DNA from 4 places in the Methylobacterium sp. P5_C11 genome. Region 3 is predicted to be linked to each of the others. Evidence: predicted binding sites of a transcription regulator. Region 3 holds the regulator's gene; each other region holds the start of a gene.
The links. Region 3 encodes LexA, which represses DNA repair genes until DNA is damaged. Its sites were predicted from a motif close to TGTTCNNNNTGTGTTCNG; they were not measured.
Positions count from the first base shown of each region.

Region 1: a site for LexA is predicted at 1,435-1,452, ahead of uvrA (excinuclease ABC subunit UvrA). Genes of this name have one in related genera too.
Region 2: a site for LexA is predicted at 2,594-2,611, ahead of ACXJKQ_RS09365 (ImuA family protein). Genes of this name have one in related genera too.
Region 4: a site for LexA is predicted at 2,008-2,025, ahead of ACXJKQ_RS16795 (ATP-dependent helicase). Genes of this name have one in related genera too.

Region 1 covers NZ_JBFULS010000085.1:3,158-7,347, forward strand. Annotated here, with positions in the region: gene ACXJKQ_RS26440 (cupin domain-containing protein) at 1-43, shown strand, start outside; gene ACXJKQ_RS26445 (MFS transporter) at 47-1,219, opposite strand; gene uvrA (excinuclease ABC subunit UvrA) at 1,609-4,190, shown strand, end outside.
Region 2 covers NZ_JBFULS010000012.1:97,574-101,763, forward strand. Annotated here, with positions in the region: gene ACXJKQ_RS09350 (alkylphosphonate utilization protein) at 1-90, shown strand, start outside; gene ACXJKQ_RS09355 (TIGR03862 family flavoprotein) at 239-1,540, shown strand; gene ACXJKQ_RS09360 (collagen-like protein) at 1,551-2,420, opposite strand; gene ACXJKQ_RS09365 (ImuA family protein) at 2,641-3,420, shown strand; gene ACXJKQ_RS09370 (Y-family DNA polymerase) at 3,347-4,190, shown strand, end outside.
Region 3 covers NZ_JBFULS010000022.1:14,108-18,297, reverse strand. Annotated here, with positions in the region: gene ACXJKQ_RS13735 (ComEC/Rec2 family competence protein) at 1-1,858, shown strand, start outside; gene lexA (transcriptional repressor LexA) at 1,852-2,577, opposite strand; gene ACXJKQ_RS13725 (hypothetical protein) at 2,853-3,302, shown strand; partial or broken gene ACXJKQ_RS13720 (IS3 family transposase) at 3,434-3,740, opposite strand.
Region 4 covers NZ_JBFULS010000031.1:13,695-17,884, reverse strand. Annotated here, with positions in the region: gene ACXJKQ_RS16795 (ATP-dependent helicase) at 1-1,997, opposite strand, end outside; gene ACXJKQ_RS16790 (hypothetical protein) at 2,390-2,614, opposite strand; gene ACXJKQ_RS16785 (methyl-accepting chemotaxis protein) at 3,065-4,190, opposite strand, start outside.

The sequences.
Region 1 (4,190 bases), on a different contig from region 3:
CGGCAGCCCCGCGACCTTCCTGGCGCGCAACGCCGAGGCGTGAGCCTCACACCCGCAGGGACCGCCCGGTCGCCGCCACGCCGAGGAGCAGGGCCGCCACGAGCAGGAACGCCGCGGGCAGGCCGAGCGCCTGCGCCACGAATCCGATCAGGGCCGGCCCCGCCAGCACCCCGGCATAGCCCAGCGTCGTCACCGCCGGCACCGCGACGCGCGCGGGGATCGCGGTCTGGCGGCCCGCTGCCGTGAACAGGACCGGGACGATGTTGGCGCAGCCCGCCCCGACCAGGGCGTAGCCGGCGAGCGCCGCCTCCCAGGCCGGAACGACGACCGAGAGCGCCAGCCCGGCCGCCGCCAGCAGGCCGCCGAGGATCACCACGCGCCGCCGGCCGAGCCGGGCCACGACCCGGTCACCGGTCAGCCGACCGGCGGTCATGGTGACCGAGAAGGCCGCGTAGCCGAGGGCCGCCCAGGCCGGGTCGAGCCCGCGCTGCTGGATCAGGAACACCGCGCTCCAGTCGAGGGCCGAGCCCTCGGTGAGGAACACGACGAAGCAGAGCAGGCCCAGAACCAGTACCGGGCCGCGGGGCAGCGCGAAGGCGGGGCCGCCCCCGCCCCGCTCCCCATCCAGGATGCCGGGCCAGGCCGCCGCGAACAGGACCGCGATCCCGCCGGCCAGGATCAGCACGCTCCAGCCCGCGCCGATCCCGCTGGCCAGCAGGCCGCTGGCGAGCAGCGCCCCGAGGATGCAGCCGAGGCTGTAGAGGCCGTGGAAACCCGACATCATCGGCCGCCCGCCGGCGCGCTCCACGACCACCGCCTGCAGGTTCATGACGCAGTCCACCGCCCCCATCCCGGCCCCGAACAGCAGCAGCGCCAGGGTGAGCGGCACGAGCCCCGCGCCCACAGCCAGAACCGGCAGGGCGAGGCCGATCGCCCCCGTCCCGGCGAGCAGGACGGGCCGGTAGCCGAGCCGCTCCGCCGCCGCCCCGGCGCCCGGCATCGCCAGGAGCGAGCCGATGCCGAAGGTGAGGAGCAGCAGCCCGAGCCCCGCCGCGTCGAGGCCGGCGCGCGCCTTCACCAGCGGCACCAGCGGCGCCCAGGTGGCGTTGGCGATGCCGACGATCAGGAACAGGAGCCGCGTGGACAGCCGCCGCTGGGCTGCGGCCCGGTCCTCGGCTGCGCGGAGGGCGGCCGGGTCGGTCAGGTCGAGCGCTGGCATCGGCACCGGTCGGCGGGAAGGGGTCTGAGGGCGGGCCTCGGCGACGTGGGGCCTGGACGCCCGCGGTGCAACACCGGTCCGTCGTCGCGCGCAGCGCAGCCACCGAGGGCGGCGCAACCGCGATCTTTGCGCGATCCGTGCGCGATCCGTGTGGCGCCCCGGGATCGCCTCGCCGCGCGCGCCGGCACGGAAGCCGATCCACGGGTGGTTGTCGTCGTACGCGTTTCGTTCTAGCAAGGGCGGTGCATGACGGGCCTGCGTCCCGCCGGCCCCACCTTGCCGTCGGCCCCCTCGGGCTCGACATGTGTCGGAGCGGCGGCTGGCCCGCGCGCGAATCCGATCCGGACTCCGATCCGACTGCGTCGACGCCTCGAAAGACCGCCGCCCTCATGGCCAAAGCCCAAGCTGGAAGTCGTGCCGCAAGCCGCGCCGGCGCCGCCCAAGCCAGTCCCATCGCCACGCCGAAATCCGCCGCCAAGACGGCTCCGAAGGCGACGGCTCCGAAGGACGAAGCCGCCAAGCCGGCACAGCCCAAGCCGGCCCAGCCCAAGCCGCACCGCGCGAAGGCCGGACAAGCGGCCCGGCCGGAGGAGGCCGCCCGCGACGCCAAGCTGGAGGCCCTGTTCGACGCCGCCCCGACCCCGGCCGAGGACCGGCGGGTCATCACCATCCGCGGCGCCCGGGAGCACAACCTCAAGAACGTCGACCTGACCATCCCCCGGGACAAGCTCGTGGTGTTCACCGGGCTCTCGGGCTCGGGCAAGTCGTCGCTCGCCTTCGATACGATCTACGCCGAGGGGCAGCGCCGCTACGTCGAGTCCCTCTCGGCCTATGCCCGCCAGTTCCTGGAGATGATGRKSAAGCCSGACGTCGACCAGATCGACGGSCTGTCGCCGGCSATCTCSATCGAYCAGAAYACCACSTCGAAGAACCCCCGCTCCACCGTGGGGACGGTCACCGAGATCTACGACTACATGCGCCTGCTCTGGGCGCGGGTCGGCATCCCCTACTCGCCGGCCACCGGCCTGCCGATCGAGAGCCAGACCGTCCAGCAGATGGTCGACCGCGTGCTGGAACTGCCGGAGAAGACCCGGCTCTACCTGCTGGCGCCCGTGGTCCGCGGCCGCAAGGGTGAGTACCGCAAGGAAATCGCCGAATACCAAAAGAAAGGTTTTCAGCGGCTGCGCGTCAACGGCGAGTACTACGCCATCGACGACGTGCCCAAGATCGACAAGAAGTTCAAGCACGACATCGACGTGGTGGTCGACCGGATCGTGGTCCGGGCCGACATCGCCGCGCGGCTCGCCGATTCCTTCGAGACCGCGCTGGAACTCGCCGACGGCATCAGCGAGATCGTCTTCGCCGACGCCCCCGAGGGGGAGGCGCCCCGGACCATCACCTTCTCGTCGCGCTTCGCCTGCCCGGTCTCGGGCTTCACCATCGCGGAGATCGAGCCGCGGCTGTTCTCGTTCAACAATCCGTTCGGCGCCTGCCCGACCTGCAGCGGCATCGGCCACGAGATGCGGATCGACCCCGAGCTGGTGATCTCGGATCCGGCCCTCAGCCTGAAGCGGGGCGCGGTCGGACCCTGGGCGAAATCGACCTCGCCCTATTACGGCCAGACGCTCGACGCGCTGGCCGAGCAGTTCGGCTTCAAGACCGCCGTCCCCTGGCAGAGCCTGCCGGAGACGGCCCGCGCCATCGTGCTGTACGGCTCGGGCAAGCAGGCGGTCCGCTTCGCCTACGACGACGGGTTGCGCAAGTACACGGTCAACAAGCCCTTCGAGGGCGTGATCCCGAACCTGGAGCGCCGCTACAAGGAGAGCGATTCCGACGCGGTGCGGGAGGAGATCGGGCGTTTCATGAGCGAGACGCCCTGCGCCGCCTGCGGCGGCAAGCGGCTGAAGCCCGAGGCGCTGGCCGTGAAGGTCGCCATGGCCGACATCGCCGACGTGACCGCCCTGTCGGTGAGCGAGGCGCACCGCTGGTTCTCGGAGCTGCCCGAGAGGCTCACGGCCAAGCAGAACGCCATCGCGGTCCGGATCCTCAAGGAGATCCGCGACCGGCTGAGCTTCCTCGTGGATGTCGGCCTCGAATACCTGACGCTCTCCCGCGGCTCGGGCTCGCTCTCGGGGGGCGAGAGCCAGCGCATCCGGCTGGCCTCGCAGATCGGCTCGGGGCTGACCGGCGTGCTCTACGTCCTCGACGAGCCGTCGATCGGCCTGCACCAGCGCGACAACGAGCGGCTGCTCGGCACGCTCAAGCGCCTGCGCGACCTCGGCAACTCGGTGATCGTGGTCGAGCACGACGAGGACGCGATCCTGCAGGCCGACTACGTGGTCGATGTCGGCCCGGGGGCCGGCATCCACGGCGGCGAGATCATCGCGCAGGGCACCCCCGCCGAGGTTCTGGCCAATCCCGCCTCCCTCACGGCCAAGTACCTCACGGGCGCGATGGCAGTCCGCACGCCGACCGCCCGTCGGAAGGCCCGGAAGGGCACGCTCGGGCTATTCGGCGCACGGGGCAACAACCTCAAGGACGTCGAAGTCGAGATCCCGCTGGGCACGTTCACGTGCATCACCGGCGTCTCGGGGGGCGGCAAGTCCACCCTGGTGATCGACACCCTCTACAAGGCCATCGCCAAGAAGCTGAACGGCGCCCTGGAGCACCCGGCTCCCTACGGACGGCTGGAGGGGCTCGAGCATCTCGACAAGGTCATCGACATCGACCAGTCGCCGATCGGGCGCACGCCGCGCTCGAACCCCGCAACCTATATCGGCGCCTTCACGCCGATCCGCGACTGGTTCGCCGGCCTGCCGGAGGCCAAGGCCCGCGGCTACCAGCCGGGGCGCTTCTCGTTCAACGTCAAGGGCGGGCGCTGCGAGGCCTGCTCGGGCGACGGCGTCATCAAGATCGAGATGCACTTCCTGCCGGACGTCTACGTCACCTGCGACGTCTGCAAGGGCAAGCG
Region 2 (4,190 bases), on a different contig from region 3:
CGGCTCACGGACGATCCGGAGGAGATCGATTGCCGCCACGACACCATCAAGGGTCTCGTCCTGCGCACCGAGTTCGTGCGCAAGCGCTGACGCTTCTGGAGCGGCAGGCCGAACCCCCGGCCCCGAGCGGCGAAGCGGGACCCTTGACCCGGGAGCCGGCGCGAAGCCCCTCCTCCGGCGGCGGATCCGCCCCCTCCCGCCCTTGACAGAGGGCGCCGGCCTGCCGCTCTCCGTGCGGATGCCGGACGACACGGACGAGATCGCCATCGTGGGCGGGGGCCCCGCCGGACTCGCGGCGGCGGAGGTGTTGGCCCAGGCCGGCCATTCGGTCACGGTCTACGAGCACATGCCGTCAGTCGCCCGCAAGCTGCTGATCGCCGGGCGTGGCGGCCTCAACATCACCCACAGCGAGAAGCAGGCGGACTTCCTCGCCCGCTACCACCCGCACGGTGTCCTCGACGCCGCCATCTCGGCCTTCCCTCCCGAGGCGCTGCGGGATTGGTGCGCGGACCTCGGCGAGCCGACCTTCGTCGGGTCGAGCGGGCGCGTCTTTCCCCAGAGCTTCAAGGCCTCGCCGCTGCTGCGGGCGTGGCTGGCGCGGCTCGACCGCCTCGGGGTCCGGATCCGCACCCGCCACCGGCTCACGGCAATCGCCGGGGGGCCATCCGCACCCGAGACCCTGGGCGGGGGATCGTCCGCCGGAGGCAGGGATTTCGACCCCGAAGCGGGACGTCCGCACCTGAGGATGCAGGTCGAGACCCCGGACGGCCCCCGCGCCATACGGCCGCGTGCCGCGCTCCTGGCGCTGGGCGGGGCGAGCTGGCCGCGGCTCGGGTCGGACGGGCGCTGGGTGCCGCTCCTCGAAGGGCTCGGCGTGGCGGTGACGCCCTTGCAGGCCGCCAATGCCGGCTTCGCGGTGGCGTGGTCCGACCGGTTCCGGGAGCGCTTTTCCGGCGCCCCGCTGAAGCGGATCGCCCTCGCCTGCGACGGCACCACGGTGCGGGGCGAGGCCGTGGTCACGAAATCCGGCCTTGAGGGCGGGGCGGTCTACGCCCTGTCACGCTCCCTGCGCGCGGCGATCGCCGTCCGGGGCACCGCCCGGCTCGTCGTGGATCTGCGGCCCGACCTGACCCGGGACGCCCTCGCCAGCCGCCTGTCCGGTGCCCGGCCCGGGGATTCGACCGCGACCCGCCTGCGCAAGGCCGCGGGCCTCGCCCCCGTGGCGGCGGGCCTCCTGCGCGAGGCGGGCGGTGGCGCCCTCCCGGCCGATCCGGGGGAACTCGCCGGGCTGATCAAGGCCGCACCGCTGTTCCTCACGGCCTCGGCGCCGATCGAGCGGGCGATCTCGACGGCGGGCGGCGTCCGGCTCGACGCTTTGGACGGGCGGTCGATGCTGCGCGCCCGTCCCGGCCTGTTCCTGGCCGGCGAGATGCTCGACTGGGAGGCTCCGACCGGCGGCTACCTGCTCCAGGGCGCCTTCGCGGGCGGCCGGGCGGCCGCCGCCGGAATGCTCGACTGGCTGTGCGAGACCGGCGGCTGAGGCGGACGCCTCACGGCCGCGTGCAGAACCCGACGATACCGGTTGCCTCCGCCGGGCAGCTGGCGCCCTCCCCGTCATAGACCGGCGCACCGGCCTTGAGGCAATGGGCGGTGACCAGCGTTTCCCCGGCCTCGCAGGTCACGGCGCAACCGCCCGCGCAGTCGGTCTTGCGCACGGGCCGCAGGGCGGAGGCCGCGCCCTCGCCCCTCGGACCCGGGCCGCCCTGCGGGCCGGCCTGACCTCTGGGACCCGGCGGACCCTGGAGGCCCGGAATCCCCGCCTCGCCTTTCGGTCCGGGTGCTCCCTGGGGACCGGCCGGACCCTGAGGGCCTGTCTCCCCCTTCGGACCCGGCTCCCCTTTCGGACCCGTATCGCCCTTCGGCCCCGTATCGCCGTTGGCCCCCATCGCGCCCGGCTCGCCCTTGGGACCCGGCTCGCCCTTGGGACCCGTCTCCCCGGGCGACCCCGCCACGCCCTGAGGCCCGGGCGCGCCCGGTGGTCCCTCGGGGGCGCAATTCGCCACCACCGCCTCGCGCTCGTCCGGATCGGATTTCAGCGTCGCCACACAGGTCGAAGGCCGGTAGGGCACCCGGAAGGTGAACCGCCCGCGTCGGTCGGCCTGGACCGAGATGTCGTCGTCCAGCACCACGATCGCGCCCGGCTTGCGCACCGAGCCAGAGATCCGCAGGTCGCCGGCCTCGATGCGGGCGTCGTAGACCATGATCGGCTGGCTCGGCATCTGCGGCCGCCGGGGCCGGACCGGGCGCGGTCGCGCCGCGGCGGACGGATCCGGCGCCGCGGCCCCCGGATCCGCCGGCTGCTGGGCGAGCGCCGCCCCGGACAGGGCGAGCAGGATCGTCAGGGCGAGGGCTGGGCGCATGCGCGGTCCGGTTCGACCGCGTCACGCACGCGGCGTCGGACTTTGGTCTCGCCCTGCAAGTGAGGTCAACCGCGTTCGTGAAGCTCCAGGTGGAGGCTGAGTCCACAGCCATCCACAGGCCAAGCCGCTGGGCGGACGCAGGATTCCAGGACCCTGCGGAAACCGTTTGTAGATGTTCATGTTATGTTCCTATCGTCCGGCATGACCGGAGCCGACGGAGATGGGGCTGGACCCTGCGGACGAGACCGAGCGGGACCCCGCGCCTGGCGGTCCCCGGGCACGGCTGGCGGCCCTGCGCGCGCGCCTCGCGCCGTCGGCCGGAGGCCGGGACCTGCGCCCGGTCCTGCCGCTGGGCCTGCCCGCCCTCGACGCCCACCTGCCTGGGGGCGGCCTCACCCTGGGGCCGCCCCACGAGATTGCGCCGGCCGAACCCGCGGACGGGATCGCGGCCCTCGGCTTCGTCCTGGCGCTCTGCGCCCGCCACCTTGCCGCGATGCCGGGGGCGGCGCTGGTCGCCGCCGCCCCCGGCCAGCCCCTGCCCCATGGTCACGGGCTCGCGGGGCTGGGCCTCGACCCGGCCCGGTTGCTGCTGCTGGAGGCCGGGGGCGACGCGGAGGTGTTCCGCGCGCTGGAAGCGGCGCTGCACGCCCGCAGCCTCACGGCGCTCGTCGGCCTCCTGCGGGAGGGCCTGCCGCTGAAGCCGGGGCGGCGCCTGCAACTCGCCGCGGAGGGATCCGCCCCGCCCCTCCTTCTGATCCTGCGGCCGGCCTCGGCCGGGCTGCCCAACGGGGCCGCCACCCGCTGGCGGATCGCCGCGGCGCCCGGAGCCCGGGACCGGTTCGGCGCCCTCGACAGGCCGCGCTGGCGGGCGCGGCTCGAACGCTGCCGCAACGGACGCGGCGGCGAGTGGCTTCTGGAGTGGGACCATGCCGCGCATCGTCTGCATCTGCCTGAGCCATTGGCCGGTGACGCGGCTGCGGCGGGCCGGCCTCGCGCCTGAGGCGGGACCTCTGGCGGTGGCGGCCGAGGGGCCTGGGGGCCTGCGGCTCGTGGCCCTCGATCCGCAGGCCCGCGCCCTCGGCCTGACGCCCGGCGAACTCCTCGGCCGCGTCCGGGCGCGGATCGGCGTGCCGCTCCAGGTCTATCCGGCCGATCCGGCCGCCGACCGGGAGGCCCTGCTGCGCCTCTGCCGCTGGGCGTCGGGCTACGCGCCGCTGGTGGCGCCGTTCGGGCCGGCGGAGGCGGCGGACGGGCTCTACATCGACGTCGCCGGGGCAAGCCACCTGCGCGGCGGCGAGGCGAACCTCGTCGCGGATCTGGCCGCCCGGCTCGCCCGGAGCAACATCCCGGCGCGGATCGCGCTGGCCGACACGCCCGGCGCCGCCTTCGCGCTGGCCAGCCAGGGAGGGGGCGAGGGGTGCGTCGTCCCACCGGGCGGCTCTGCGGAGGCCCTGCGGGGGCTGCCCGTGGAAGCCCTGCGGCTCGATCCCGGCACGGTCTCGGGCCTGAGGCGGCTCGGCCTGCGCCGGATCGGCGAACTCGACGCCCTGCCCCGCGGCCCCCTCGCCCGTCGATTCGGCGAGGCCCTGCTGCTGCGCCTCGACCAGGCCCTGGCCCGCAGGCCCGAGCCCCTGGCGCCCCTGTCGGACCCGACGGCGTATGCGGCGGCCCGCGGCTTCCTCGACCCGATCGGCCGGCAATCGGACATCGTCCGGACCGTCCGGGACCTGATGGCGGAGATCGCCCCCCGCCTGGAGCGGGACGGGCTCG
Region 3 (4,190 bases):
CCGACTGATCATCCGCGTCGAGACCTTCGCGGGGCTCGCGCCGGAGTCGCGGCCGGTGCGGGTGCGGGTCTCGTTCCGCAGGACCCCCATCCCGCGCCCCGGGGACGTCGTCGCCGCCACCGCCCGGCTGCTGCCGCCGCCGGAGGCCGCCCGGCCGGGCGGCTACGACTTCGCCCGGGACGCGTATTTCCAGGGACTCGGCGCGGTGGGCTCGCTCGTCGGCGCGGTCGCGATCCGGGCGCCGACCGAGCCGCCGCCCATGAGCCTGCGCCTCGCCGCTCTGCTGGACGAGGCCCGCAACGCGCTGACCCGCCGGATCGCGCAGGCCGCAGGGGGACAAGCGGGCGCGGTGGCGGCGGCTCTTGTAACGGGCAAGCGGGGACTGATCGCGCCGGCGACCAACGACGCGCTCCGCGCCGCCGGAATCTACCACGTGGTGTCGATCTCGGGGCTCCACATGGTGCTGGCCGCCGGCGTGGTCTTCTGGCTGGTGCGGGCGGTCCTCGCCGCGGTGCCGTACTGCGCGCTGGTCTGGCCGATCAAGAAGATCGCCGCCGGCTTCGCCATGGTCGGGGTCACCGCCTACTGCGCCTTCTCGGGCTGGGACATCGCCGCCGAGCGCTCCCTGATCATGACCCTGATCATGCTGGGCGCGATCCTGGCGGACCGGCCGGCCCTGTCGATGCGCAACCTCGCGCTGGCCGCCCTGATCGCCCTCGCCCGGGAGCCCGAGGGCCTGCTCGGCCCGAGCTTCCAGATGTCGTTCGGCGCCGTGGCCGGGCTGATCGCCTGCGCCCGGCTGATCGACGGGCGGCTGTTCGTGCGCCCCGGGGCGGGGCGGCTCGGGCGGCTCGTCGGCACCGGCCTCTCGGCGGTGACCGGGACCCTGGCCACGACCCTCGTGGCCCAGATCGCGACCGCGCCCTTCGCCACCTATCATTTCCAGACGGTTCAGCCCTTCGGGCTTGTCGGGAACGCACTGACCCTGCCGCTGGTCTCCCTCGTGGTGATGCCGTCGGCGGTGATCGGGATCCTGGCCTATCCCTTCGCCCAGGACCGGCCGATCTGGTGGCTGATGGGTCAGGCGGTGGGGGGCATGCTCGTCGTCTCCGACTGGATCGCCGGGTTCGAGCGGGCGATCGTCGTCGTGCCGGCCTTCGGCACGTCGGCGCTGATCCTGCTGACCCTCGGCCTGCTGCTGGCGACGCTCCCAGCCTCGCGCCTGCGCTGGCTCGCCCTGGCGCCTGCCCTGGTCGGCCTCGTCCTCGCGGCCAGGCCGGACCGTTACGACCTCTACGTCGACCGACAGGGCGCAGGAGCCGCGGTCCGGGGGCCAGACGGACGCCTCACGGTGCTGGGCAGCCCTTCCGGCTTCGTCCTCGAGCAATGGCTGAAGGCGGACGGTGACGGACGGCGGCCCGCAACGCTGGTCGCACCGCAGGGCAGCGGCCGCTGCGACCACCTCGGCTGCACGGCGCGCCTGCCGGACGGCCGAGCGGTGGCCCTCGTCCGGGATCGGCGCGCCTTCCCGGAGGATTGCGCCCGCGCCGCAGTGGTGATCACCGGCCTCGTGGCGCCCCCGACCTGCACGCGCCCGCTGGTGATCGACCGGCGCGTCCTCACCGCCCACGGAGCGGTCGCCCTCCGGGCCGAGGGTGACGGTTTCGCCACCCGGTACACCCGTGCCGACGGCCGCGCCGTACCCTGGCGGCCGGGACCGGCACGTGAGCCGCGCCTGCGGACGCCCGTCACATCCGGGTCGGACGGATCCCACACCGCGGAGGCTCCGCCTCCGGAAACCGACGGGTCAGGCAACGGCGCCGTCTCCGGCGACGCGCCCGCCGAGCCGCTTCAGTAGCGGCGGACGAGGCTGACCAGGCGTCCCTGGATGCGCACCCGGTCGGGCCCGAGCACGCGGGTCTCGTAGGCCGGATTGGCGGCTTCCAAGGCGATCGAGGAGCCCCGGCGACGCAGGCGCTTGAGGGTCGCCTCCTCGTCGTCGATCAGGGCCACGATGATGTCGCCGGTGTTGGCAGTGTCCTGCTTGCGGATCACCACGAGGTCGCCGTCGAGGATGCCGGCCTCGACCATCGAGTCGCCGCGCACCTCAAGGGCGTAGTGCTCGCCGCCGGCCACGAAGTCCGGCGACAGGGTGATGGCGTGGCTCTGGTTCTGGATCGCGGAGACCGGCGTGCCGGCCGCGATCCGGCCCATCACGGGAATCGAGATGGCGCGGCCGGCCTCGTCGAGGATCCGCGTGCTCGCCGGTGCGGGCGGCTGCTTGGACTTGCCGCCCTCGACCACGCTCGGCGTGAACCGGCGAGGCTCTGCCGAAGCCGCGGTCGGGGGCGCCTGGGTCAGGCTCTCGGGGATGCGGATCACCTCGATGGCACGCGCCCGATTCGGCAGGCGCCGCAGGAAGCCGCGCTCCTCGAGGGCCGTGATCAGCCTGTGGATGCCCGATTTCGACTTGAGGTCGAGGGCGTCCTTCATCTCGTCGAAGGACGGCGGGACACCGCATTCCTGCATCCGGCTCTGGATGAATCGCAGGAGGTCCAGCTGCTTGCGCGTGAGCATCGACGGGGGACTCGCGGCTTGGCGGACCGCCACGTGACGGTCTCCGAAACAAATCACGAACAGGTTAAACGTTCCGCAAGTGTTCTGCAAGGGCGGGACCGCTACGCTTGGACCGGTGTCGGCCCGGCCATGCGGCCGATCCGGCGCCTCGCCGGACGGGACGGGCCGAGAAACGCATTGACGGCGCAAGCGGAGCCGTTTCAATGCTGGCCCGTGCCCCGCCGGAGAGGCGGCGGATCCGGGACGCGGGCCGGGACCAGCTTGGAATGACGCGGATGCGACGACCCGCAGCTCTGCTGCCCCTCGGCCTCGCCGCCCTCGGCCTCGCCGGCTGCACCACCGGGTTTTCCTATATCTCGCGGAACTATGTGGCGCTCACCCCTCAGGTGGTGACGATCGGCTGCAAGGAGCCCTACGAGGTCTACGATAACCGGCAGCAGCGCCGGATGCTGATCGTCTCGAACGCCCTGCGCGAATATGCCGGCTGCAACCTGAGCGAGGCGCGGATCGATCCGGAGCCGGACGCGACCCGGGTGAAGCGCTTCCGCACCGCCGCCCGGGCCTATCTCGACGAGACGGTGCGGGAAGATTGCCGGATCACCGGCGAGACCGTGTTCGATCCGCTGAAGAGCGAATTCGCCTACGCGTGCGACGCGCCGATCGAGCGGCGCGGCACGGTGGTTCCGCGCCTGCCAGGCCGCAATCCGGGTCTCGGCCCGCGCTAGCACCACTTTGGGAAATTGATATCAGGGCGGGTGTTCGAAGGCGACTTTACTATTCGGGCCGCGCGGCGTCTGCAGCCTGTTGAGGAGATCGAGGATGGCCGACGGGGCCGCTTCCGGCAAAGGGGTGGCGCTCGCGTAGGGCCTGCTCCCTTGAACTTCCGATTACCCGGGTCGCGGGGGGCCGGCCGCAGCTGGATCGGGCACGGTGGTGCGGACCCTGCGCCCGCGCACCACGACGCTGGCCAAGCCCATCGCCCGCATCAGCCGGGCGACCGTGCCGCGCGCCACCGCGATCTCCTTGCGGGCGAGCTGACGCCACGCCTTCCTGAGCCAGCAGACGCCGAAGTTCGCCGCTTGAACGCGCCGGATCTCGGCCATCAGCATCGCGTCGCGCCTAGCCCGAGCCGACAGCCGCTCCGGATCGGCCTGCCGTTCAGCGTCCTGCTCCTATGCAGCGCTGCCGAGTTCGCAGCAATCCGCAACKGAATCAAGACGAGACAGATTAAGAGAAAAAGTCCGGATAGCTCGCGTCTTTGCTGCCAAATACAAGCTTTATATTTTGTTTTTCAAAAATATAGGTACCACGCATGACCTAAAGCTGAGTATATAGACGGATCATTACGCTACCCGTGCGTCTCTCCCGCGAACGCGTCGAGACCCGTGAGAGTCCCGCCATCCGTCCCGAGCGAACATATTCGCGGTAATATTGGTCACGTTCAAAAGTCGATCTGTTTTGATCGACCAATACGGCAAGACCAGAAACACTCGGCTCACTTTGATCGTCGCCGCGTCGCTTCCACGTCGAGGCCTATTGCCGAACGAGTCGCTTCGGCCTAGCTCCCTTGCGGCCATCAGAGCCTGCGCGGCCCCGGTCGCGATTTGAGACGG
Region 4 (4,190 bases), on a different contig from region 3:
ACGTCGACGGCCGATTCCGGCAACTCGTCGATGAACCGGGACGGGATGGTCGATGACCACAGGCCATGGATCCGCCGGTTGACCGCGAAGGAGAGCTTCGCCCGCTTCCGCGCCCGGGTCAGGCCGACATGGGCGAGGCGCCGCTCCTCCTCGAGACCCGCCCGCCCGCTCTCGTCCAGTGCGCGCTGGCTGGGGAACAGGCCGTCCTCCCAACCGGGCAGGAACACGGTGTCGAATTCGAGTCCCTTGGCGGCGTGGAGCGTCATCAGCGAGACCCGGTCGGCGCCCTCGGTCTCGGAGGCCTCCATCACCAGGGAGACGTGCTCCAGGAAGGCCGCCATGTCGGGGAATTCCTCCATGGACCGGACGAATTCCTTCAGGTTCTCGAGACGCCCGGCGGCATCCGCCGAGCGGTCCTTCTGCCACATCTCGGTATACCCGGATTCCTCCAGGACGATCTGGGCGACCTCGCTGTGCGGCTGCGATTCGACCAGCCGAGCCCACCGCGAGAAACTCTGGGTGAGCGCCCGCAGGGTGGAGCGGACCCGGGGCTTCAGCTCGTCGGTCTCGCACAGGCGCTCGGCGGCGATCCGCAGGGGCAGCCGGTTGGCCCGGCCATAGGTGTGGAGCTGCTGGAGGGTCGCGTCGCCGAGGCCGCGCTTGGGCGTGTTGACGATCCGCTCGAAGGCGAGGTCGTCGCTGACGTTCACGGTGGCCCGGAGATAAGCCAGCGCGTCGCGGATCTCGGCGCGCTCGTAGAAGCGCGGGCCGCCGATCACCCGATAGGGGAGCCCGAGCTGGACGAACCGGTCCTCGATCTCGCGCATCTGCGCGGAGATCCGCACCAGCACGGCGATCTCCGAGAGGGGATGCTGCTTCGCCTGGAGGGATTCGATCGACTCGGCGAGCATCCGAGCCTCCTCCTCGGAATCCCAGGCGCCCGTCACGGTGACGCGCTCGCCCGGCTCGTCGTCGGTGCGCAGGGTCTTGCCGAGGCGGCTCTCGTTCCTGGCGATCAGCCCCGAGGCGGCGGCCAGGATGTGTCCCGTGGAGCGGTAGTTGCGCTCCAGCCGCACCACCACGGCGCCGGGGAAGTCGTGCTCGAAGCGCAGGATGTTGTCGACCTCAGCACCGCGCCAGCCATAGATCGATTGGTCGTCGTCGCCCACGCAGGCGATGTTCTTGCGGTTCTGGGCGAGGAGGCGCAGCCACAGGTACTGGGCGACGTTGGTGTCCTGATACTCGTCGACCAGGATGTACCGGAACCGGTCTTGGTAGTTGGCGAGCACATCGGGATTGTCCCGCCAGAGCTTGAGGCACAGGAGCAAAAGGTCGCCGAAATCGACGGCGTTCAGCGTCGCCAGTCGGGCCTGGTAGGCGCTGTAGAGCGTGCCGCCCTTGCCGAACGCGAACGAGGCGGCCTCGCCGGGCGGCACCTGCTCGGGCGCGAGGCCGCGGTTCTTCCAGCCATCGATGGCGTGGGACAGGGCGCGGGCCGGCCAGCGCTTCTCGTCGACGTTCTGATCGGCGATGACCTGCTTCATCAGCCGGAGCTGGTCGTCGGTGCCGAGGATGGTGAAGTCGGATTTCAGGCCGACAAGTTCGGCGTGGCGGCGCAGGATCTTGGTGCCGATGGCGTGGAACGTACCGAGCCAGGGCATGCCCTCGCCGGCGGGACCGATCAGCGCGCCGATCCGGAGCTTCATCTCCCGAGCGGCCTTGTTGGTGAAGGTAACCGCCAGGATGTCGAAGGGGCGCGCGCGGTTCGTGGCGATCAGGTGGGCGATGCGGGTGGTGAGCACCCGGGTCTTGCCGGTGCCGGCGCCTGCCAGCACGAGCACCGGTCCCTCCGTGGTCTCGACGGCGCGGCGCTGCTCGGGGTTGAGCCCCTCGAGGTAGGCGGCGGCGTCGCGGCGGAGCGCACCCATGGCGCGGGCGGCGATGGATGAGGCGGGAGCGCCGTCCCCGGCGGGCTGCGCGTGCGGGCGGTTCTGCATCCCGCTTCCCTGGACCAAATCGCGAACGGCGTCGAGGTGGTTCGGGCAGGATGCGACCGGAGCGTGTGTTGCGGGACGATACGCCTCGCCTGTCGACGACCGCTCGGCGGCGCGAACTGGGCCGGGACCCGGACCCTGCAGTGCGGCTGTTCGAGCGGCTGCCTCCGACCCCTCTCGGTCACGCCCTCAGCGATCGGTATTTCCCGAACGCGGCCGTTCCTGGCCCATCGAGCGACTCTGGCTTGGGGTGGAACTCTGACGTCGGATCGATGCGCCGGTGGCCGAACGTCGATCCCATGCCTGCGAGGGTCCGAGGGCCGGCCTCCTCTTCATCGCCGGAGCTGATGGTGGACCCGTGCGGGACGCTCGTCCAAGACGCATCGCTTCACGCTTCAACTCGGGCCTGGAGCGGATTTGATTTCCAGAAGAGCAGCCAGACCGGCATCGGTGATGCCCCACTCGATGACGGAATGCCCACCCAGGCGATGCGAGCGGACATCTCCGATGCGCTCGATGAGGCCCAGACGCTCCAACAGGAGATTTCTGGCGTCGTCAGCCGCCATGGAACGGTTGCGCGTGCCAATCAGGCTGAGGCGTTCGCCCTGCGTCTTCTTCAAGATCGCGCTCACGGGCTGGCCCGTGCGCCTGCGGAAGCACCCCAGTTCTGGGTGGTGATCAAGGCCGACACACGATCGCCGCACCGCCCGAGACGTCGACCTCTCCAATAGCCCCTCGACGGCTTGCGCCGCACGGCGGGTGATCATTTTCTCGCCGTCGACCGTTGCGATGGGCGGGATCGCTGACCTGGATGTCACGGGGCTGAAGCCCGTTCCTCAGAGTGAAGCATCGAGCCGCCCTGTCACGAAAAGGCCCGGGCCGCTCCCATAACGGCAACGGCCAGGATTAATACCTCGCTCTTCGACTCATGAACTTGGCCGTACGCACCGCTTGCGTACCGTGCGGCAGCCCTTGCTGACGCTTCGACGCGGCACCAACCGGGCAACGTCCCTCAGAGCGTCCGGGAGCCCGTTGGCGTGTCGTCCGACGGGCTCGTCTGACACACGCCATCAGCCGGCCTTGAGGTACCTGTCCATGCTGGCACCGAGCCCAGCGGAATGCGCTTCGAGCGTGTCGGAGATCTGCCGGACCATCTCGGCGAGTTGCCCGGTCTCGCCGGCCGCCGTCGAGACACCGGCGATGTTGGATGACATCTCCTGGGTCGAGGCGGCCTGCTCCTCGACTGCGCTCGCCATGGCCAGCGTCAGCTTCGAGAGTTCGGCGACTTCGTCCGTGATCAGGCGGATTGCTGTGACGGCTTCGCCGGTCGCCTTCTGGATGTCATGCACCTTGTGGGTGATCTCGCCGGTCGCCTTCGCCGTCTGGCCGGCGAGCTCCTTGACCTCCGTGGCCACGACCGCGAAGCCGCGCCCGGCCGCCCCGGCGCGCGCCGCCTCGATCGTGGCGTTGAGGGCGAGCAGGTTGGTCTTGTCGGCGATGGACTTGATCATGCCCACCACCGCGTCGACCTCGCCCGCGTTGGTGGCGAGATTACGCACGGTCGCGTCCGTCGCCGTCGCCTGGTTGGCGATCTGCTGAGTGCGCTCGGAGACCCGCCCGACCTGTCCCGAGATCTCATGGATCGAACTCGTCATCTCCTCTGAACCGGCCGCGACGGAATTGGCGCGCTCGCTCGCGGCGTCGGCCGAGCGGTTCAAGCCTTGCGCCGAGTCTTTCATCTCGCCGATGGCGGTCCCGAGCGCCTCGACCACGCCGGCGACCTCCTCGGCCATGGCGAGTTGCGCCGTGATGACCGACCAGGTCAGCATCGGACCGACGTAGGCGCCGTCCGCGTCGGTGATCGCCGAGACCTGCAGGTCCAGCGTCTCGGGACCGACCTTGATCTTGGTCCGGTGCGGCAGCCGGCTCGCATCGGCCAGCATGTTGCGCTGGTGGTGCGGGTTCTTGTGGAAGACGTCGAACGATCGACCCATCATCTCCGACGCCTTGATCGGTAGGTATCTCTCGATCGCCTCGAGGGTCTTGCGCGACGTGTTGTTGAGGTAGTTGATCTTGAAGTCGTTCTTCGGATCGGCAGTCATGACGGCGACCGGCATCTCATCGATCATCCGAAGAAGCCGGCTGGTTTCATTCTTCTTGGCCGTGATTTCGCTGGCGAATTTGACGACCTTGAAC